Regions from separate parts of the Paenibacillus sp. XP01 genome, predicted to be linked through region 1. Evidence: predicted binding sites of a transcription regulator. Region 1 holds the regulator's gene; the other holds the start of a gene.

Region 1 (7,743 bases):
TTTTTGGCTGAACCAATCATGCTCACCCGGCTCATGGAGCCCTCATGGGTCGCGCATGCCTGCGCTTGCGTGCTGATCGTCAACATATATATGTGCAATGGCTGTCCAGGCCCGGCCGTCACGACCGCCTTGGTGCCTGGCGGAAGCAAAACAGACGTGCCCTGCGACAATTCATAGGTTTCTTGTTCCCGTTGCAGCGAACCCGCGCCGCTGTTTACCGCCAGCAGCACGGGAACATATTCATGAATGGTATGGAGCGGCCGATTGGAAGTGAAGTATAGGGATTGAATGCCTTCCATCACAAAATTGGGAAAGTATGATCCCGACCACTCAGAGTTTTTCATTGAGGGTTTCCTCCGTATCGTTAATGACAGTAAGTGTATGATTTAAGGATTAGTCCGTTCATTTGGCTCTGCCCGAGCGGGAATATCCCGTTTGGCAGAGCCGTAATCTATTTTATCATTCGAACCTTGGGACGAATACATCATTTTCGCTTTGCGGCTTCGGCGCAAGTATATGGGCTAACGGGTCGAATGGCAAAAAAACACGCTGCAGGGAGCGTGTTTAAGTTGATGTCTTTGGCGCGGATCGCGTAACTTCAGTCCGTCATGCATTCAAATCCGTGATCGCCGGAACATGGATTTCCTTTACACAAGCTGCGCTGGAGAGACTGACAATACATTTAACGATGGATACGATGTCCTGAACCGGAATACGGGTTCCCCCATACAGGGCAATTGCCTTGTCCGCCCCTTCCTCATAAGGGACTGCGGCAGCCAATTCTCCCGGATTGATGCAGGTTACCGCAATGCCATCTTTGCGAACATGTTCTCTTAGAGCATTGGCGATGCCGCGCAGTCCGAATTTGGAGGCCACAAACGATACTTGTGCATTATTCGTATGCTCCAATCCGGCGGTAGATCCGATCAGAATAATTTTTCCCGCCCCCGACATGCGAACGTTCGGCAATAACGCCTGAATGGCAGTGATGGTCGTGGTGATATTCACATGAACGATGTTGGCGATGTCTGCCGGGTCATCCTTCTCGAAGTCGTAATGCTCCTCGAATCCTGCCTTCTCCCAAATGCCCACGTTATATATCAGAACATCGATCGGTTCAGATGCCAAAGCATCCGTTATTTTCCGTGCTGCATCCGGCCGCGCCAGATCCGCTTCGATCCATGTCCGTTTGACGCCATCGTTCAGTGCCAAGCTGCCCGGCTTGCTCCGGGACACGATCCATACTTGATCCCCCTGCTCCGGCAGCCCTTTGACGAATGCATCGCCCAATCCCTTGCTGGCGCCAAAAATGATATAATTTTTCATCTATTTCTCCTTTTAATGAAAGTGATATGTTTGATTTCTAATCTATTATAACTGGATGGATTTCCCGAACAAAGAAAGATCGTTTCTCGTTACCCTTGGATTCGGTACTGAAACGATCTTGGGGACGGATGCTTAACCTTTCTTCCTGGCCCCAGGCTGTCGTTTGACTTTACTACACGCTGTTGGTTTAACCACCTCTCCTTTTCGTTTGAGTGCAACCTTCGTATCCCTTTAACCGTCTAATAAAGCGCAATAATCAATCACACTAGACCACTGCGAGCGCAGTACCATCTTCCGATCGCTGTTTATCCCAGATTTTTCGAATCCCCTTTTTGAAGGGGAAAATCCGGTGAACAGACTATGCTTCCGATGAAGCTTTCTTTCAGAAAGCTTTTAAGCGAACGCTACGCTTCTTCAGATTGGTTCTGCCTCTCCGTTAACGTGTGGATGTTTTTTCAGTTTATGTAATAAGTACCTTTGGGGAAGGAGAGAAAGGGAAATGAAATCGATATTGTCTGTTTTCATTTTGGTTCTTATGGTTACAGGTTGCAGTGGCAAAGGTGATCATGCTAACCAATCAAAAGAACCGCAAGATGCACTGAAGACATCTGAGGCTATTGTTCTTGCAAAACAGGAGTCAAAGGGACAAAAGAAAATTCTTCTTGCGTTGGACACAAAAAATCCCGAGTTACAGTCAAACCTAGAAGAAATTACGGGTCAGACCGTCCAAGAGATTTTAAAGGCGAATAAATATAACTTAGAATGGCTGGATCTAAAAAACATCTCACCGGGAAAAGATGATTTTAATGCCCTGAAGATCGGGGCGAAAATCAATTTTGTTGCTGATAAAGAGCATCTGGATACGATTCCTCCAACATCTTTTGCCAAAGAAATAAATATAACAGAATAAAAAAATGGTTAGTGTATGACCACGACCATGAAATCAAACAAATTTCTACATAGCAAAAACCCGCCAAACACTCGGAAATCCTTGTGTTTAGCGGGTTCTTTTGGTATGGAGCCTAGGAGGGCGAACCTGACTTATACAATTAAGTATCCCGAACCTAGGCAAGCGCTGATACATACAGTGTGTAAAAAATACGCTTCAGGAGGTTTTTTACAATGTATTACCATCAACGTTACTGGATTCGTTTTGGATATCGGCAAGAACCAATGGACTTACCAATTAACGGGAAAGTGTCGATACTTTTCAGTGAAACAAATCAATACGTCATTGCAGAGCCAGGCGCAAACAATGTCAACAAACTTATTGCATTTCAACCCAACTCCGATGGATTGGCAGAATTTGAAATGCGACAATTAGGAGGAAATGACAGCAGACTCTTCAATTTGTACTCACCTAGCATGCAACGTTATGTTTCAATAAAGTATGGGTGGTTGACAGCAAGCGAAGCAGGCGCTGGTCCAACTGAAGAATTCACACTTCATACTGAAACATTAGATGGAACTAGCTGGAATGTCATCTTTTCACCAGTTCAACAACACTATATTGGTGTTGATATGAGTAGTCAAAACTACTTACGAGGCTATTTTCCATGTCTTGGTTCTTGGCAACGATTTATCATAGAACCAAAATAGCACCGGAGAAGAATTTTCCTTCCTATTTACCTACTATAAATTCGAATCACAGACATTGGCCCACCACTATTCAACGTACTACAGACATAAAATACTCATTTACTCAATCAAAGGTTGATTCTACGAGAAATATTGTATACACACGCAATTGAAAAATTGAACCGTGATGCAAATCACAATTGCAAGTTAAACACAACCTGTCCCCAACTGAGAAAAAATGTAGAATGACTCATTTTAATATCACAGAAAAAAAGAAAAACCCTTATATACAAAGGGTTTCAACAGTTCAATATGTATGGAGCCTAGGGGGATCGAACCCCTGACCTCATCGCTGCCAGCGATGCGCTCTCCCAGCTGAGCTAAGGCCCCAGGATATGTATTTATTCCTCATCGCCATATCGTTTGCTTCAGGCGACTTCTATATCATATAAAATTCAGCCCATGTTGTCAACATCTTTTTAAAAATTAATTCATTTCAATCCATACCTAACCCTAAAGTGATCGGAGAAGAACAACCTTTATGCACAACGTGTAACGATAACTCTGGACTGCTCTTCTCCCTCAACCCTTCACTTTAAGCCTTCAATCTTCCATGTCCTCGTTGGACAGCAGCGATTTCAGTTCTTTCATGAACATGTTGATGTCTTTGAACTGGCGATACACCGAGGCGAATCGAACGTAGGCCACCTCGTCCACCGGAAACAGCTGTTCCATCAGCAATTCGCCGATCTGGCGGCTTTCCACTTCGGCGTCCGCCGTATTGCGCAGCGATTTCTCCACTTCGGAAACCATCATTTCCAACGTTTCGACGGAAACCGGACGTTTCTCGCAGGCACGGATCAAACCGCGCAAAATTTTGTCCCGGCTGAATTCCTCCCGGCTTCCGTCCTTCTTAATCACGATGAGCGGAGTCTCCTCCACCATTTCAAACGTAGTAAACCTTCGGCTGCACTGCTCGCATTCGCGGCGGCGCCGAATCGACTTGGATTCGTTGGCCGGCCTTGAGTCCAGCACTTTAGTGCCCAAGTAGCCGCAATAAGGACATTTCAAATCAGATCACTTCCCATGTTTTTCTTTTGGAACAAATTCCCTATAGACATTCGTAATGAAAATCGAAGCTTGGACACATAATACTTTTACCAACCGCGAGGAGGTGAACAGCAATGGCCCAAAGCAATGGTAACTCCAATAATCTGGTGGTAACTAGAGCTTCCGCAGCTCTCGAGCAAATGAAATACGAAGTTGCTCAAGAACTCGGAATTAGCATCCCACAGGACGGATACCAAGGTAACATGACTTCTTACGAGAACGGTTCGATCGGTGGTTACATCACGAAGCGTCTGGTAACAATTGCAGAACAGCAATTGGCAGGTCAATACTAATATCCGTTCGGGAATACGTAATACAGAGGAGCACGGAGTGGTCGGCAGCATGCCGGCCACTCTGTTTTTCTTGCTCTTTTCATCCGGATTCTGTCTCTTTTAGAACGTATCATAGATATCTACATATTGATTATAATAATAAATAACGCGTTGTACATAGTGCCGGGTTTCTCCAAAAGGAATATCCTTGATCGACTCCAACGTTCCGTCCCATACGCCGTTCTTAAGCCACTCGTTGACCTTGCCCGGACCTGCGTTATATGCAGCGATCATCGCGATGGGATTGCCATCGAATTGCTCGGACAAATTTTTCAAGTACCACGTTCCCAGCTGGATGTTCCTGTCCGGCTCATGCTTCAGCTCGTCCAGCGAGGTATGCGGAATTTTGGCCTGTTCCATGATCCAGTTCGCCGTATCGGGCATGAGCTGCATCAAACCGATGGCGCCTTTTCTGGATTCCTTGCTTGTTTTGAAATTCGTTTCCACCCGGATAATCGAAGCGATCAGAAACGGGTCCACTTCATAACTCTGCGATTGCGCCCGAATTTCGTTTTTGTATTGGATCGGATAAAACCATGCCATCCAGTTCGTATTCAGGAACAACACGAGCACAAATGACACAAACAGCAGCAGCAGCACTCTCTTTTTGCGCAGCAGCTTCATGACAGACCCTTACGATGCCAGAACGCTGCCAACTGCTTTTCCGTCTCAAGCCATGAACCGCTATTGTCAATGACGATATCTGCGCGCCGCTTTTTCAGTTCGATATCCATTTGCGCCCCAAGGCGTGCATCAGCCTGCTCTGACGTCAATCCATCCCGAATCATCAGTCTTTCCTTTTGCACGGAACGGGGGACATATACAACCATAACTTCGTCAAACCCATTCTCCAATCCCGATTCGTACAATAAAGGAATATCCGATACCACAAGCTTGTCCGGATATTCTGTCCGATATGCGACGGCACGCTCCCGCATCTCCTGACGGATTGCCGGGTGCGTGATCGCTTCCAGCGCTTTTCGCTCTTCGGGGTTCCCGAAAACGATGCTGCCCAGTTTTTTGCGATCCAACGTACCGTCTTCATGCAATATGGCTTGTCCAAACCGCTGCACGGTGGCAGCCAAAACCGGATGCCCGGGCAGCATAACCTCCCGGGCAATCACGTCTGCGTCAATGATCAACGCCCCCTTGCTTGCAAGAAAGGCGGAAACACTGCTTTTTCCGGTTGCGATCCCGCCGGTTAAGCCCATATTCATCGTTTCACCTCACAACAGCTTCATTATTCCCATAGCCACCAACAAAATGGCAGGCAGCACCGACAAACGTTGCATCCAGCGCAGGTCGGCAAAGCGCAATCCCACCTTCATCCCGAGCGAAAGAAACGCCCCGCTGAACAGCGCAATCACCAATGCGGTCCAGAACGTCGGAAACCCCAGCAAAGCAGCCCCGAGTCCGGCACCAAAAGCATCCAGTGACAACGCTATGCCGAGCCACATCGCTTCTTGGGCAGATATGCTGCCCGAATTGTCGATATCCGCCTTGGAGGGACTGCGCAAAATCTGGATCACCACGCCCAGCTTGCGCAGTTCCAACGTAAACACCATGCGTTCCAATGATCCGCCTGAAGCCGATTGCTCCAGTTCCAGTGCCATGACCTGACTTTGCCTTCTGGTCACCTGTTCTTCTCCACCATAAATCTCCGTTCCATATCCCGAAGACGCCCTCATCCCTTCCTGTTCAAGGGAAGTGTTGGCTTCGGCCGAATCTTTGCTCTTCTTTCGTACAAGCTGAAGGAGCGACCAGCCGCCAATGCCGATCAGAATGACCGCGCCGACAACGGAAGCCACGTCCGGAGACACAAAACGGGATAATAGCACGCCGACCTGCATCGATACGGCAATGACCAATCCCGAACACAACGAAATGACGGCAATGGATAAGAGCGGGATCTTGGTCCTGCGCAATCCATATGTAATTCCGACTCCAAAACCATCCAGACTCACCGCGAAGGCCAGCACGAACAACGAAATAAAATGAGGCAGCACCCCGGATTCCTCCCCTGTGCGGATCACATCCACCTACCCGGAAGTAGGTATTCGCCCGCTTATTTCTGCCATATCAGTATATGGAGAGAGGAGTCCATGGGTGCTACGATGGGATGATTTCATTGATCCTGCCGCTTGGCTCAGCTTATTCTGACGGCTGGCATGTCGGACAATAATGCGTGCCCCTGCCGCCGACCACGCTTTTTTCAATCAAGGTGCCGCACACGGTACACGGCTCGGACTTGCGACCGTAAATCTTCAACTGATGCTGAAACATTCCCATCTCGCCTTGTCCGTTGACGTACGATTTGATGGAGGAACCGCCTGCATCGACGGCATCCTGCAGCGTCACCACAATCGCTTCATGCAATCTGGCGAGCTGGGCTTCGCTCAATGTCCTGGCAATCGTTTCGGGATGGATGCCCGCCCGGAACAAGGCCTCGTCCACATAAATATTCCCGATGCCCACGACATATGCCTGATTTAGCAGAACGGCCTTGATCTTCGTTGTCCGTTTGCCAACGGCTTCCCGGAACGCATCCAACGTAAACGCCGGATCGAGCGGTTCGAGCCCCAGCTTCAGCAGCGGTTTCGATACAAGCTCTTCGCCTGCTTTAAACAGGTGCATCGTACCGAACTGGCGCACGTCCTTGTAGCGCAATTCCGTGCCGTCGGTGAAATGGAAAATTACGTGTGTGTGTTTTTCCACCTCTTCATGCTGCTTGTACAGGCCGTACCGCCCTTCCATGCGCAAATGGGACACCAGCACAAGCCCGTCCAGCAAAATCCGCAAAAACTTGCCCCTGCGCTCCACGCCGACCACGGTATGCCCCGCAAGTTCCAAAGCAAATGCATGTATATCATCAGGCCGCTGAATGATTCGCGGCAGATTCACGGTAACATGATCGATCGTTTTGCCGACGATCAATTGATTCAACGTTCTTTTGACAGTTTCGACTTCCGGCAATTCCGGCATAGTGTTATTCACCTCGTCTCTATTATAACGGAAGAAAAGGCGAAACGGGACCCTTCTTGTGCCGAAACCTTGTGCAAAAGGAATTCCATATATCGGAAATCAAAGCAAACCCAATCTATTTCGCCTCGTACCAGTTGTCTCCATAGCTGACTTCCGCCTTAAGCGGCACGGACAGCTTCAGCGCTTGTTCCATCACCGCAGGCACCAGTTCCTTCATTTGTTCCAGTTCGTCCGCCGGCACTTCGAACACAAGCTCGTCATGTACTTGAAGCAGCATGCGGCTCTTCAAATCACGCGTACGAAGCGCTTCGTCCATCTGAACCATGGCCAGCTTGATGATGTCCGCAGCCGTACCCTGGATCGGCGTATTCATCGCCGTGCGTTCGGCAAAGGAACGCAGGTTGAAATTGCTCGC
Region 2 (7,743 bases), 2.5 Mb from region 1:
GCGCTGCTCCATCCGTTCGTGAACGAGATCGTCAAAGGCGAATGGGGCATGGACGGTTTTATCGTCAGTGATGCAGGGGACGTTATGGGCATCAAGAACGATCATAAATACTATGATTCCCACACACCGGGTACGGTGGAGTCCGTAAAGGCAGGCATCGACAGCATTACCGATGATGCGGATTTGTCCAAACAAGCGCTGCGCGAAGGGCTTGAGCAAGGTTTGCTGACTATGGAAGATATCGACCGTGCGTTGTTCAACACGTTCCGCGTTCGTTTCCGCCTGGGCGAGTTCGATCCGGCCGAAGGCAATCCGTACGCTTCCATCGGCGAAGAAGCCATGATGACCGAGCAAGCCAAAGCATTGACGCTCAGAGCGGCAAGAGAACAAGTGGTATTGCTCAAAAACGATAACGGCACGCTGCCGCTGGACAAAACCAAGTCCGGCAAGGTTGCCGTCATCGGACAGCTTGGCGGAACGGTTTACCGCGACTGGTATGCAGGAACGATGCCTTACAGCGTATCCCCGCTTGAAGCCATCCAGGGCAAAATCGGCATCGACAACGTTACGTACAAAGACGGGGACGACCGGATCACGCTGACATCGACTGCAAACGGCAAGGCCGTAGGATTGGCAGACGGGGAAAAAACGCCTGTCATCGCTTCCGGCCAAGCGGAAACGTTCAAGCTTACCGATTGGGGCTTTGGCAGCTATACGCTGCAGGCGGAGAGCAACGGCAAATACCTCACCACGGACGAAGAGACAGTAACCGCTTCTGCGGACGAAGTTTACGGCTGGTTCGTCAAAGAGGTATTCCATCTGTTGCCTCAAGAGGATGGCAGCGTTGGCCTCACGACATGGAACGGCAAAACGGTCACTGCGCCGAACGGCGGCCAGGATGCCTTCGCCGTGTCGGAAGAAATCAAGACGTTTGGTGCGGAACAAACGTTTAAGAAAGAGATCGTCGTGAACGGTTTGGAGGAAGCGGTCGCCGCCGCGAAAGAAGCCGAAACGGCTATCGTGTTCGTGGGCAACAATCCGCTCGTGAACGGCAAGGAAGAGATTGATCGTCCCGGCCTGGATCTTGCAGAATCCCAGCAGCGCCTTGTCGAGGCTGTACATGCGGCAAATCCAAACACCATCGTGATCATTGTGGGCAGTTATCCGTTCACTTCGAACTGGGTACAGGAGAACATTCCAGCGGTGCTGTACACATCCCATGCCGGACAGGAGTTGGGCAACGCCGTCGCTGACGTGCTGTATGGCGACTATGCGCCGGCAGGCCGCCTGAACATGACGTGGGTGAAATCCGCCGACCAACTGACCGACATCAAAGATTACGATATCATCCAATCCGGAAGAACGTACCAGTATTTCGAGGGAGACGTGTTGTATCCGTTCGGTCATGGTTTGACGTATGCTCCGTTTAAATACAGTAACCTGGCGCTGAGCCCGGCAAGTGCGGGAACGGAAGAGAACGTAACCGTTACGGTGGACGTGACGAATACCGGGTCCGTGGCGAGCGACGAAGTGGTGCAGCTGTATGTTCGTGCCGGACAATCGCGCGTGAAACGCCCGCTCAAAACGCTCAAAGGCTTCCGTCGTCTTCATATCGAAGCTGGAGCTACCGTGAAAGTCAGCTTCACGCTGCCTGTTCAGGAACTTGCCATTTGGGATGTAACCCGGGACCGTTATGTAGTAGAGGCGGGGACTTACTCCATTATGGTAGGTAAATCCTCATCCGATATTCAGCTGGTTGCCGATCTGAGCGTGGATGGAGAAACGATTCCTCCGCGCAACCTGGCTGCAGCAACCCGTGCGGAAAATTACGATGCATATGCCGGCGTGGATCTCGATGAAAGCAAGGAAGGCGGCACTGCCGTACGTGTTACGGGCGAGCAGGGATGGATTGCCTTCAAAGATGCCGATCTGGGCAGCGGTGCGGCCGCATTCGAAGCACGCGTATCGGCAGAGCTGGACCATGCGGCAATCGAAGTTCGTCTGGATGCTCCGGACGGCCCGCTTGCCGGACGCGCGGAGGCTTCCAAGGGCGGAGCGCAGCAATGGTCTACCTTGAAGGCAGAGCTTCAAGGAGCTTCCGGCCAACGCGATGTATACATTGTGCTGTCCGCCGGTGTGCGGATCAGTTATTTCGAAATCCGATAACCGAATTTTTAGTTATTCATCATCAAGGCGTCATATGCCGAGGCAAAAAGGCAGCAGCTCCTGCAGTCAGGGGCTCTGCCTTTTTGCCGTCCTTACCGTTCCTCCGGCGTAACCAGTCTTTTGCCCAAAATGTTTCAGCTGTCGGGGTTGGTTTCGTTCAGGGCGGATCAATGGTGCTATGCCAATGCAATAATTAAACAAAAAAACACCGTTACAATGCATCCGTCTGCATTATAACGATGTGATTGCTGGCCAAGGTGGCTTTTACGTCAATGATCCGTTGATTTCGGCTGCCGCGGTAAGGCAGCGAAATGTCCCGTTCTGCGGCCAGATAAGGGCCGTCGATGATCGCATCGCACAGCCGGGCAAGCTCGGCTCTTGCCGGGTCGGCGATCAGTTCATCGTAGACGAATCCGGTATACGCCCACACGCTAAGGTCCGGCCTGACAGTACGAAGCTCACGTACCCATGCGCTGCATTCCGCTGCGGAGAAAAAAGGATCGCCGCCGCATAACGTAACTCCTTCCAGCAGCGGATGGTCCGCGATTTCCTGCAAAATCTGCCGCTGCCGCTCTGCCGTAAAAGGCTCTCCTGCCCGAAAGCTCCACGAGTCCGGGCTGAAGCAGCCCGGGCAGGCATGGCGGCATCCGCTGATGAACAGTACGGCCCTTAGACCCGGTCCCTCATTGACCGATTCGGGGATATAGCCGAACAGGTTCATTTATGCTTCACCCGATCCCGGACCTCGGCCTGCTTCGCGGCATTGAAGCGCACTTTATAGTCCCCGGTCAGGTAACCGGTCACCCGGCGCAAGCGCTGGATATGTACCTGATCCTCATGGGCCTGGCAGCCTGGGCAAACTGCGCCGATGACCCCCTCATAACCGCATCCTGTGCAGCGGTCAATCGGGTGGTTGATGGAGAAGTAGCCGATATCCTGGGCAAGGGCAAATTGCACGATGCGTTGAAACGCGGTCGTGTTGGCACGTACATTGCCGTCCAACTCGATATAGGAGATCGCTCCGGCATTGCATAACGCATGGAACGGAGCCTCCAGTTCGATTTTGCGATAGGCCGGCAACGCGTGGTAGACCGGAACGTGGAACGAGTTGGTGTAGTATTCGCGATCGTTGATGCCTTCGATCAGGCCATAGTTGGCCCGGTCGATTTTGGTGAATTTGCCGGAAAGGCCCTCCGCAGGTGTTGCGAACAACGTAATATTCAGGTTATGGGCGTCGCTCATGCGATCACAGAACTCCCGCATCGTGCGGATGACGTTCAGCGCTTCCTGGTGGATGCTCGGGTCCTGTCCATGATGGCGGCCATACATCGCCGTCATGCATTCCGCAAGCCCGATGAAACCGACGGACAACGTACCGTGCTTCAGCAGGTCGGCCACCGGTTCATCCGGCGCAAGGCGTTCGCCGCCTTCCCATACGCCTTCCCGCATCATGAAGTCCGACGCTTTGGCGGGCTGGCCGGTCTGAATGCGGTAACGGTGCAGCAGCCCGCGAACCGCATTGCGCATAACGGAGTCGAGCGCCTCATAGAATCCGCTGCGGTCGGCGACGGCCCGAGTGCCCTGGCAAATGCCGAAGCGAATGCCCAATTTAACGAGATTGATCGTATTAAAGGACAGGTTGCCTTTGCCGCTCTGGCGGTTGCGCCCGAAACGATCGGCCAGCGTGCGCGTCCGGCAGCCCATGGTTGCAATGATCGTATCGGGGTCCTCCGGCCGGTAATACGGCAAGTTGAAGGAGGCATCGACATTGACGAAATTGGGATACATCCGCCGTGACGAGCAGGTGATCGCGAGCCGGAACAGATCGTAATTCGGCTCTCCTTCGGCCTGGTTGATGCCTTGCTTGCACTGGAAAATATGCTGCGGGAACACAGGCGTCTCGCCGTTCCCCAGCCCGCGGATGGTCGCTTCCAGCAGCGACCGGGAAACGAGGCGGCCCTCGGCGGACGTGCACAGCCCGTAGTTGAGCGACGTGAACGGAATCTGCCCGCCGGCCCGGCTGCTCATCGTGTTCAGATTGTGGATCAGCGACTCGGCGGCCTGTCCCGTCTCCTGCTCCGTTTCTTCGCAGGCGAACGCATAGGCTTTCGGGCAGGCGCGCTGTGCCTGCTCGCTATCCAGATGCAGCTGCTCGTCCCCGATCGCGGCCTGTTCCCCGAACAGCCGCTGTCCTTTGCGGTAATGCTTGCGGAAGGAGCGCTGTACGTAAGGCGCCAGGTCCCAGTCGATTTTGTTGGCCGAGACGCCGCCGTATTGGCTGTTTTGCTGGGACTGGAAAATGATCGCAACCAGCGCCATGGCCGACATGATCGTTTGCGGAGTACGCACCGAGCCGTTGCCCGTGTTGAAACCGGAAGCGAGCAGCCGGTCAAACGGAATGAATATGCAGTTCGTCGTTCCAAGCGCGTATTGGTCCAGATCGTGCACGTACAGATCGCCGTTCTCCACCGCTTCGGACAGCTCCCGGGGCAGTACGTGGCGCATGGCATGCCATTTCGCCGTTTCCGAACCGAGCCTGCTCATTTTTCCGCTGAAGGAATCGCCATTGAGGTTGGCATTTTCCCGAAGTGTATCCGCATCCTCCGCACCGATGATTCGCCGCCCGAGATCGGACAGCAGGTCCGGGGACGGCGGGGCAACGCGTTCAAGCGTACTCATATCAAAATTCCTCCCATAATCCATTGATCTATAAAGTTATGTCGTTGAATACTAGATATAGATGAACATTACCTATTTATAAACTATATATAGGCTTTTTGGGTGTGAGGATGATCACACTGTCTCGCCCTCGGGAGCCGTATTCCCCATCGCTGCACGGATAAAAAAATTTCGAATTTGAAGATGGATGCCGCCCAGGGACATGATCCTATTGGGTTCATGGACAACTTTGGACTGTTTATTTGCGCAATGTGCGGTAAAATGGAAAGGGAACTTTATCCATAACCTATTGCATGAGGAGGATGTAGAATCAATGGAATATCGCAGACTGGGCAAAAGCGGACTTAAAGTAAGCGAGATCAGCCTTGGCAGCTGGCTGACATATGGCGGGTATGTGGAACGCGAGAACGCGGTTCGCTCCATTGAAACCGCATTCGATGAGGGCATTAACTTTTTCGATACAGCGAATGTGTATGAGCGCGGAGCGGCAGAGGAGCTGCTTGGACAGACGCTAAAAGCACGTCCACGCGATTCATACGTTCTGGCCACCAAGGTGTTCGGCAAAATGGGCGACGGCCCCAATGACCAGGGCTTGTCCCGGAAGCACATCATGGAGCAGTGCGAGGCCAGCCTGAGACGGTTAGGAACTGAATATGTAGATATATATTATTGCCACCGCTATCACGAGGAGACGCCGATCGAAGAAACGCTGCGTGCACTCGATGATCTCGTGCGTCATGGCAAAGTGCTGTACGTGGGCGTCAGCCAGTGGACGGCAGCGCAGATGGAGGCCGCGCTGGGCACGGCAGATCGTTTGCTGCTGGATCATATCGTTGTGAACCAACCCGTATACAACATGTTTGATCGTTACATTGAGAAAGAGATCATTCCGCTCGGCGAGCGCAAAGGCATCGGACAAGTAGTATATTCGCCGTTGGCTCAAGGCTTGCTGACGGGCAAATACACATCCGTATCCGACATTCCGGAGAACAGCCGGGCTGCGAAACTGGGTTGGGACGAAGGCAAAATCAATGCCGACAAGATCGCCAAAGTGAATCGGCTCATCGAGGTTGCGAACAAACTGGAGATCAAAGTGGGGCAGCTGGCCTTGGCCTGGATTTTGCGCCAAAGTAACGTGTCCAGCGCGCTCGTGGGAGCAAGCCGTCCTGAACAGGTCAAAGAAAACGCGGCAGCTTCAGGCATCAAACTGGACGCGGAAATCATCGGCGAAATTGAACGCATTTTGGCCTGATTTGCGCATAAAGGCGTGATCGGCCTCTAAACGATCGAAAAAGGGATACCCCGAGCGCCAGTCTCGGGGTATCCCTTCATATTTGTTTCAGTCGGGCGGGTCAGCACTCGCCGGTTTGCAGTTCGATCGGCTTCGGAATGGAGCATACTCTGTTCCGGCCGGTATTTTTGGCCTCATACAATGCACGGTCCGCGTGTTCGAAGAGGTCGTTGTCATCGTATTCGTCGCAATGATCCGGAAAGACGGCAACGCCTATGGACACGGTGAGGCGAACGGTGCTGCCGTCAGGCAGGGCGAATACGTATTTTTCGACGGCATGCCTGATGCGCTCTGCAATGGCCATGGCCTGATGTGCATTGCAGTCTATCAACAATACGGCGAATTCCTCGCCGCCGTTTCGTGAAACGAGGTCGGTCGGCCTCGCCTGGTTCAGGAGCAATTGCCCGATTTGCTTCAATACGGCGTCCCCTGAACTATGGCCGTAGCTGTCGTTTATTTTTTTGAAACGGTCGATGTCGATGGCGAGAAGCGAGAGATATTGGTTATGCTGCCTGGCTTGCTGAAGCTGGAGTTCCAGCGATTTTTCGAACTGCCTGCGGTTGCCCAGGTTGGTCAGATGGTCCGTGGAGGCCCGCCGTTCCAATTGGAACAGCAGTTCATTCGATTTATTGATAAATTCCGCGATGACATAAATGAACAATCCCCCGATAAAGGAGATGGCCATCTGCAGCGGATACACTTTCATCAACGAATTTATGCTTGACGTGTTCATGATCAGGATAATAAAGATGAGCGACAAGCCCAGCAGGTTCATGGTTATGATTTTGGTTAATCTGGCCCAGGAGGCATAATGGAAATATACGCCCGTCAGTCCGATGATCGTCAAGACAAAAGCCGAGTCGATGGCAGAAGAGGACACGCCAAACAAGACGATGCGCAGCAAGGCAATGACAAGCCCGGACACAACTGAAGCCATGCCGCCGACATATACGGCAGCGGTAACGACGGCAAGATGGCGCAGATCAACGATGGTCGTTTCGTTCAAAGGGAAAGAGTAGTTCATAAGCACCGTGCCATAGATTCCGAACAATAGGCCTCCGATGAGCTGAGTACGGATCGAAGGCTCGGAAATGCGAATACCATAAAATTTAGCAAGGATTCCCGATATGTACATAAAGGTGATCATGACACAGACATTTACGAAAAAAGTGCTTATCAACAAACTCTCCTCCTCTCAGCGCACATTCTTTTATTCTATATGAAAAAAGGGCTGGTGGCGAACCATATTATCCCGCGATATAGAGGCGGATGGTGGTGAAAAACGTTGAAAAAGGGCAGGGATTACCGAAAACGGAGGCTTTGTTGACTTTTTTGTATATAAAGATTTATACTTAATCTAAATTGAAATTGATTATGATGATTCAAAACAATATAATGGCCGCTTGAAGTTATGTGAACTTTGGGCGGTTTGAATGGATAGAGTAAAGGAGAATGGCTGTGAGAACGTTAAATTTGACGATACAACGACAGGCTGTTTACGATGTGGTTCGCCACTCGGAAGATCATCCGACTGCGGCGGACGTCATGAACCGATTGGTGGAGCAGGGATATAACCTTGCTTACGGCACGGTGTATAACTCGCTGCG

What was found. The regulator NrdR, encoded in region 1, represses ribonucleotide reductase genes. The targets are predictions, from matches to a motif close to AACACNATATATNGTGTT.
Region 2: SNR34_RS29090 (anaerobic ribonucleoside triphosphate reductase) is a predicted target of NrdR. The motif match lies at 4,925-4,942, and genes of this name have one in related genera.

Annotation. Positions count from the first base shown of each region.
Region 1 covers NZ_CP139481.1:2,051,607-2,059,349, reverse strand. Annotated here, with positions in the region: gene SNR34_RS09555 (helix-turn-helix domain-containing protein) at 1-344, opposite strand, end outside; gene SNR34_RS09550 (SDR family NAD(P)-dependent oxidoreductase) at 607-1,326, opposite strand; gene SNR34_RS09545 (hypothetical protein) at 1,826-2,236, shown strand; gene SNR34_RS09540 (hypothetical protein) at 2,449-2,925, shown strand; tRNA gene SNR34_RS09535 (tRNA-Ala) at 3,222-3,294, opposite strand; gene nrdR (transcriptional regulator NrdR) at 3,508-3,975, opposite strand; gene SNR34_RS09525 (alpha/beta-type small acid-soluble spore protein) at 4,089-4,307, shown strand; gene SNR34_RS09520 (lytic transglycosylase domain-containing protein) at 4,407-4,970, opposite strand; gene coaE (dephospho-CoA kinase) at 4,967-5,563, opposite strand; gene SNR34_RS09510 (MntP/YtaF family protein) at 5,573-6,352, opposite strand; gene mutM (DNA-formamidopyrimidine glycosylase) at 6,498-7,328, opposite strand; gene polA (DNA polymerase I) at 7,444-7,743, opposite strand, start outside.
Region 2 covers NZ_CP139481.1:6,456,721-6,464,463, reverse strand. Annotated here, with positions in the region: gene SNR34_RS29100 (glycoside hydrolase family 3 C-terminal domain-containing protein) at 1-2,166, shown strand, start outside; gene nrdG (anaerobic ribonucleoside-triphosphate reductase activating protein) at 2,378-2,887, opposite strand; gene SNR34_RS29090 (anaerobic ribonucleoside triphosphate reductase) at 2,884-4,845, opposite strand; gene SNR34_RS29085 (aldo/keto reductase family protein) at 5,159-6,097, shown strand; gene SNR34_RS29080 (GGDEF domain-containing protein) at 6,198-7,316, opposite strand; gene SNR34_RS29075 (Fur family transcriptional regulator) at 7,595-7,743, shown strand, end outside.